2 regions of the Methylorubrum subtropicum genome follow, and region 2 is predicted to be linked to the other one. Evidence: predicted binding sites of a transcription regulator. Region 2 holds the regulator's gene; the other holds the start of a gene.

Region 1 (3,407 bases), on a different contig from region 2:
GTGCGAGTTCTTCCTGATCACGCCCTGCGGCTCCGAGCCCGCCGACACCGCCGATAAGCAGATCAAGCCCTGCTACGACCAATCGGCCCTGATGCGCCGCTACGACGTCATCACCGAGATCTGCGACGCGATGCTGTCGCTCGGCTGGAAGCCGTACCAGAACGACCACGAGGACGCGAACGGCCAGTTCGAGATGAACTGGGACTACGACGACGCCCTCGTCACCGCCGACCGGCACGCCTTCTTCAAGTACATGACCCGCTCGATCGCCGAGAAGCACGGCCTGCGGGCGACCTTCATGCCGAAACCCTTCATGGACCTGACGGGCTCGGGCTGCCACGCCCACGTCTCGGTCTGGCGCGACGGCCGCAACGTCTTTGCCGACGCCTCCGACGAGATCGGTATGTCGCAGGAGGGCTACCACTTCATCGGCGGCCTGATCCATTCGGCCGACGCGTTGGCGGCGATCACCAACCCCTGCGTCAACTCCTACAAGCGCATCAACGCGCCGCGCACGACCTCCGGCGCGACCTGGGCGCCCAACACCGTGACCTACACGGGCAACAACCGCACCCACATGATCCGCATCCCGGACGGCGGGCGCCTCGAATTCCGCCTCGCGGACGGCGCCGCCAACCCCTACCTGCTGCAATCCGCGATCCTGGCTGCGGGCATGGACGGCATCCGCAACCGCCGCGATCCCGGAAAACGCCTCGACATCAATATGTACACCGACGGCCACACGGTGGAGGGCGTGAAGCGCCTGCCGCTCAACATGCTCGACGCCATGCGGGCGCTGGAGCGCTGCGACGTGCTGAACGAGGCCTTCGGCTCGTTCGTGCCGAGCTACCTCAAGCTCAAGACCGAGGAGTGGAACAGCTACTGCCGCCACCTCACCCAGTGGGAGCGCGACACGACGCTGGATTGCTGACGCAGAAGGACCTGCCCGATCAAGGATCGGGCAGGTCCTTCTGCTTTTACTGTCGCTCTCGTCATGGTTCCCAAAGGACAAGTCCTTTGGCGGGGTTTGGGGCGGAGCCCCATGACGGCTCCGCCGGCCAAGGCTCCGCCCTGGACCCGCGAAAGGACCGGTCCTTTCGAAACCGATGACTAGAACGGGATGTCGTCGTCGAGGTCGTAGTTCGGCTTGCTGCCGCCGCTGCCACCGCCGGAGGGACGACGGTCGCCGCCGCCGGAGGAGCGGCCCGAGCCGTAATCGTCGCGCCCGCCGCGGTCGCCGCCGCGGCTGATCTGGCCGCCGCCGCCGTGGTCGTCCTCGCCCGCGAAGTCGCCGCCGCCGCCACCGCCGCGCCCGTCGAGGATCGTCATCTCGCCGCGGAAGCGCTGGAGCACGACCTCGGTCGTGTACTTCTCCACGCCCGACTGGTCGGTCCACTTGCGGGTCTGGAGCTGGCCCTCGATGTAAACTTTCGATCCCTTGCGCAGGTACTGCTCCGCCACGCGGGCGAGGTTGTCGTTGTAGATCACGACCGAGTGCCACTCGGTCTTCTCCTTGCGCTCGCCCGACGCCTTGTCCTTCCACGACTCCGACGTCGCGATGCGCAGGTTCACCACGGGGTCGCCCGAGGACAGGCGCCGAGTCTCGGGATCGCGCCCGAGATTGCCGACGAGGATCACCTTGTTGACGCTGCCCGCCATCCCACTCTCTCCATCCGATCCGATCTCACAGGGCTTGTTCGTCTCGCCCGCGATGGCGTGACCTTGGCGGTCCGGCCATTGCGGAGCAAGCCGTCGGCGCGGCTTGTGCCCGCTTCACACCGGTGCGCCGCGCCGCGAATTTGTTCTACTTTTGTTCGGAATGCCGGGCAAGGTGCCGGAGGGTTGCAAAAAACCTCACCGTCGTTCCGGGGCTCGCCGAAGGCGAGAACCCGGACCCGAAGGGGCGCGCCAGCGGCGTGCAATCCACGACTGGCCGCGACGGTTCGACTTCAGCCGGGCTTCCTGCATCACGGGTGGATTCCGGGTTCCGCTGCGCGGCCCCGGAATGACGGGGGAGGGGTGAATCGCTTTACGACACCTTCACCACCAGCTTCCCGAAATTGGCCCCCTTCAGCATCCCGATGAACGCCGCGGGCGCGCTCTCCAAGGCCTCGACCACGTCCTCCCGCGCCTTGACCCGGCCCGCCTTCAACCAGCCGCCGACGTCGCGCAGAAAGGCGCCGTGCAGCTCCGAAAAGTCCCAGACGATGAAGCCGCGCAGCGTCAGGCGCTTGGTCAGAACGTTGCGCATCAGCAGGCCCGAGCGGTCGGGGCCCGGCGGCAGCTCGCTCATGTTGTAGCCCGAGACGAGGCCGCAGACCGGCACGCGGGCGAAGTCGTTCAGGAGCGGCAGCACCGCGTCGAACACCGCCCCGCCGACGTTCTCGAAATACACGTCGATGCCGTCGGGGCAGGCCCGCGCCAGAGCGTCGGGGAAGTCGGGCGCGCGGTGATCCACCGCGGCGTCGAAGCCTAGGGTGTCGGTGAGGTAGGCGCATTTCTCTGGCCCGCCCGCGATGCCGACCGCGCGGGCGCCCTTGATGCGGGCGATCTGGCCGACCATCGAGCCGACCGGGCCGGCGGCGGCGGCGACCACGACCGTCTCGCCGGCCTGCGGGCGGCCGATCTCGAGGAGGCCGGCATAGGCCGTCATCCCCGGCATGCCGAGTGCGCCGAGGAAGGCGCTCGGCGGCGCTTCCGTCGGGTCGAGCTTTTGCAGGCCCCGGCCGTCGGAGACGAGGTAATCCTGCCAGCCCGCGGGGGTCAGGACGAGGTCGCCGATCGCGAAATCCGGATGGTGCGAGGCCTCGACGGCGCTCACCGTCTGCCCGACCATGACCTCGCCGATCTCGACGGGCTTGGCGTAGGATTTGGCCGCGCTCATGCGCCCGCGCATGTAGGGATCGAGCGAGAGCCAGCGCGTGCGCAGGAGGATTTCGCCGTCGCGCAGCGCGTTCACGCGGTTCTCCTCCATGCGGAAATGCTCGGGCTTCGGCTCGCCGTGCGGGCGCGAGGCCAGGACGATCCGGCGGTTGACGACGGTCATGGGCGTCTCCGGGTGATGAGGAGGGAACCGGGCAGATGGGTCGCACGTCGGTCCCGGCAATCACGCGGGAGCGATGCGATGCGGGCGATGGTCGTGGCCGCCGCGCTGGCGATGACGGGAGGCGCGGCGATGGCGGAAGGTAACCCGCTGGAACGGTATGTCTGGCAGGCGCGGGTGCTGGTCGTGTCGGCGCCCGACGCGGGCGATGCCCGGCTCGCGGCCCAGCGACAGGCGCTGGCCTCGGCCCGGACGGGTGTGTCGGAGCGCGACCTCGTCACCGTCGAGGCCGTGGGTGGGGACGCGGAGGCGATGGCGATCCGCAAGCGGCTCGGGCTGCCCGCGGACGCGTTCCGGGCGGTGC
Region 2 (3,407 bases):
GGCTGCTGCCGCCGCCGGAGGCCGCGCGGCCCGGCGGCTACGACTTCGCCCGCGACGCCTACTTCCGCGGCATCGGCGCGGTCGGCTCGCTCACCGGCAAGGTCGAGATTCTTTCTCCCTCAGCGCCCCTGCCTCAAGGGTTGCGCCTTACGGCCTCCATCGACGAGGCACGCAATACGCTGACCCGGCGCATCACCGAGGCCATCGGCGGGCAGGCCGGCGCGGTGGCCGCCGCCCTGGTGACGGGCAAGCGCGGGCTGATCTCGGAGGAGACGAACGCCGTGCTGCGCGCGGCGGGCATCTACCACGTCGTCTCGATTTCCGGGCTGCACATGGTCTTGGCGGCCAGCGTGGTGTTCTGGCTGGTGCGGGCCGGGCTCGCCCTGGTGCCGATTTTGGCGCTGGCCTTTCCGATCAAGAAGGTCGCCGCGGGCGCCGCGATGCTGGGGGTGACCGCCTATTGCGCCTTCTCCGGCTGGGACGTGGCGGCCGAGCGGGCGCTCATCATGACGCTGGTGATGCTCGGCGCGATCCTCGTGGACCGCCCGGCGCTCAGCATGCGCAACCTCGCGCTCGCCGCTATCATCGCGCTCGCCCGCGAGCCGGAAGCCTTGCTCGGCCCGAGCTTCCAGATGTCGTTCGGGGCGGTCGCCGGGCTGATCGCCTGCGCGCCACTCCTCGACGGGCGACTGTTTGCCCGTGACGGCGGCTCGTGGCTCGCCCGCGCCCTGTCCTGGCTGATGACGGTCGGCGTCGGAACGCTGGCCACGACCTTGGTGGCACAGATCGCGACCGCACCCTTCGCGACCTACCACTTCCAGACCGTGCAGCCGTTCGGCCTCTTCGGCAACGCGCTGACGCTGCCGCTGGTCTCGCTCGCGGTGATGCCCGCGGCGGTCCTCGGGATGCTGGCCTATCCGTTTGCCCTCGACAAACCGGTCTGGTGGTTGATGGGGCTCGCCGTGCGGGGCATGCTCGACATCTCCGCCTGGATCTCGGGCTTCGGCCAAGCCAACGTCGTGCTGCCGGCTTTCGGCACCGGGGCGCTCGCGCTGCTGGCGCTGGCGCTCCTCGTCGCGACGCTGCCGGTCTCGCGCCTGCGGGCGCTGGCGGTGCTGCCCGCAGCACTCGGCCTCGCCTTCGCGGCGAGCCCGGCACGGTTCGATCTCTACGTGGACCGCGACGGGGCCGGGGCGGCGCTCCGCGGATCGGACGGGCGGCTCGCCGTGCTTGGGCGCCCGCCGGGCTTCGTGCTGGAGCAGTGGCTCAAGGCCGACGGTGACGCGCGCAGGGCTGCCGACGTGAGCGGCGGCCCGGATGTGCGCTGCGACCGCCTCGGCTGCACCATGATCGCCGCCGATGGCCGCAAGGTCGCGCTGGTCACCGACAAGCGCGCCTTCGCCGAGGATTGCGCCCGCGCCGACATCCTGATCAGCCGCCTGACGGCCCCGCCGAACTGCGCCGCGCCGCTGCGGATCGACCGCGCTTATCTCGCAGCGAACGGCGCCACCGCGATCCGCCTCAGACCGACCGGCCCGGAGGTCGTCACCGCCCGCGGCGCCGGCTCACCCAAGCCCTGGCAGGAGCGCCCCGGCACCGGACCGCCCGCGCCGCCCCCGGCCGCGAGCCCCGAGGCCGCCCCCGAGCCGGTCGAAGCGCCCGATTCGCCTCAGTAGCGGCGCACGAGGCTAACGAGCTTGCCCTGGATGCGCACCCGGTCGGGCCCGAGCACGCGGGTCTCGTAGGCCGGGTTGGCGGCCTCCAGCGCGATCGAGGAGCCGCGGCGGCGCAGACGCTTCAGCGTGGCTTCCTCGTCGTCGATCAGCGCGACGATGATGTCGCCGTTGTTGGCGGTCTCCTGCTTGTGGATCACCACCAGATCGCCATCGAGGATGCCGGCCTCAATCATCGAATCGCCGCGCACTTCGAGCGCGTAATGCTCGCCCCCGGCCAGGAAGTCCGGCGACATCGCGATGGTGTGGCTCTGGCTCTCGATGGCCGAGATCGGCGTACCGGCGGCGATCCGGCCCATCACCGGCACGATCACCGGGCGGCCCTCGCCGTCCTGGGCCTGAACCACCGGCGCCTTCGGCTTGCCGGCAAGTCCCCCCTCGACCACGCTCGGGGTGAAGCGGCGCGGTTCGGCAGGCGCGGGCTTGGCGGCCGGCGCGTCGGGCATGCGCAGGATCTCGAGCGCGCGGGCGCGATTCGGCAGACGACGGAGGAAGCCGCGCTCCTCCAGCGCCATGATCAGGCGGTGGATACCGGACTTCGACTTGAGATCGAGCGCGTCCTTCATCTCGTCGAAGGACGGGGGGACGCCGCTCTCCTGCATCCGGGCCTGGATGAACTGGAGCAGTTCGAGTTGCTTGCGGGTCAGCATGCGGCACCTGCTGTCGAACGCCGCAGAGGCGCGGCCCGATCACGGAAAAACAAATCGCGAACAGGCTAGACGTTCCCCACCTGTTCCGCAAGGGCGTCCTTGGCCGTTTTGAGGGCGACGGCTCGAAAGGAAAGGGCGGCGGAGCCGAAGCTCCGCCGCCCTCTTCGCTGCCTCTCGGCCGATCCGGGACCGGATCAGGCGGGGATCACGTCCACGATCTCGTAGGTGTCGGGATCGATGATGACGATGTCGTCGCGGACCAGAATGAACTGGAAGCCGCGATAGGCCGGCACCAGGGTCAGGATCGCCGGCGGCAGCGGGTGCAGCGCGATCGAGCGCGGGATCGCCGTGCCGACGTTGAGACCGAAATTCACGTTGGTGACGCGCGTGACGTTGGTGCTGGTGATCGACTGGCGGAACTCGGTGCGCTGGGTGCTGTTCAGGCTGCGCGAGGCGCCGCGGGCTTCGGAGACGTTGCCGCCGCGACCACCACGGTCGGCCGCGCCGTCCCGGCCGCCGCGCTCACCGCGCTCGGCGCCGTCACGACCACCGCGCTCACCGGCGGCGTCCTTGCCGCCGCGCTCACCGCGCTCGGCGCCGTCACGACCACCGCGCTCACCGGCGGCGTCCTTGCCGCCACGCTCGCCGCGCTCGGTGCCGTCACGGCCGCCACGCTCGCCGGCGGCGTCCTTGCCACCGCGCTCGCCGCGCTCGGCGCCGTCGCGACCGCCCTTCTCACCGGCGGCGTCCTTGCCGCCACGCTCGCCCGCAGCACCCTTGCCGCCGGGCTCGCCGGCCCGGCCGGCACCACCCGGCTCACCGCCGCGCATCGCGCCGCCGGTACCGCCCGGCTCGCCGCCGCGCATGGCACCACCCGCGCCGCCGCCGGCCTCGCCGCCGCGCATGGCGCCACCGGCGCCGCCCGCGCCACCGGCCTCACCGCCGCGCATCGCGCCGCCGCCGCCGGGACCGCCCGCGCCGCCACCCGCGCCGCCGCCGGCCCCCATTCCGGCGCCGCCACCGC

Evidence for each region. The regulator LexA, encoded in region 2, represses DNA repair genes until DNA is damaged. The targets are predictions, from matches to a motif close to TGTTCNNNNTGTGTTCNG.
Region 1: a site for LexA is predicted at 1,801-1,818, ahead of ssb (single-stranded DNA-binding protein). Genes of this name have one in related genera too.

The regions. Positions count from the first base shown of each region.
Region 1 covers NZ_JBBXMW010000002.1:172,579-175,985, reverse strand. The annotation lists gene glnT (type III glutamate--ammonia ligase) at 1-931, shown strand, start outside; gene ssb (single-stranded DNA-binding protein) at 1,111-1,659, opposite strand; gene AAHG03_RS03655 (NADP-dependent oxidoreductase) at 2,030-3,046, opposite strand; gene AAHG03_RS03650 (DUF4174 domain-containing protein) at 3,125-3,407, shown strand, end outside.
Region 2 covers NZ_JBBXMW010000015.1:92,058-95,464, reverse strand. The annotation lists gene AAHG03_RS19650 (ComEC/Rec2 family competence protein) at 1-1,676, shown strand, start outside; gene lexA (transcriptional repressor LexA) at 1,670-2,383, opposite strand; gene AAHG03_RS19640 (DUF1236 domain-containing protein) at 2,578-3,407, opposite strand, start outside.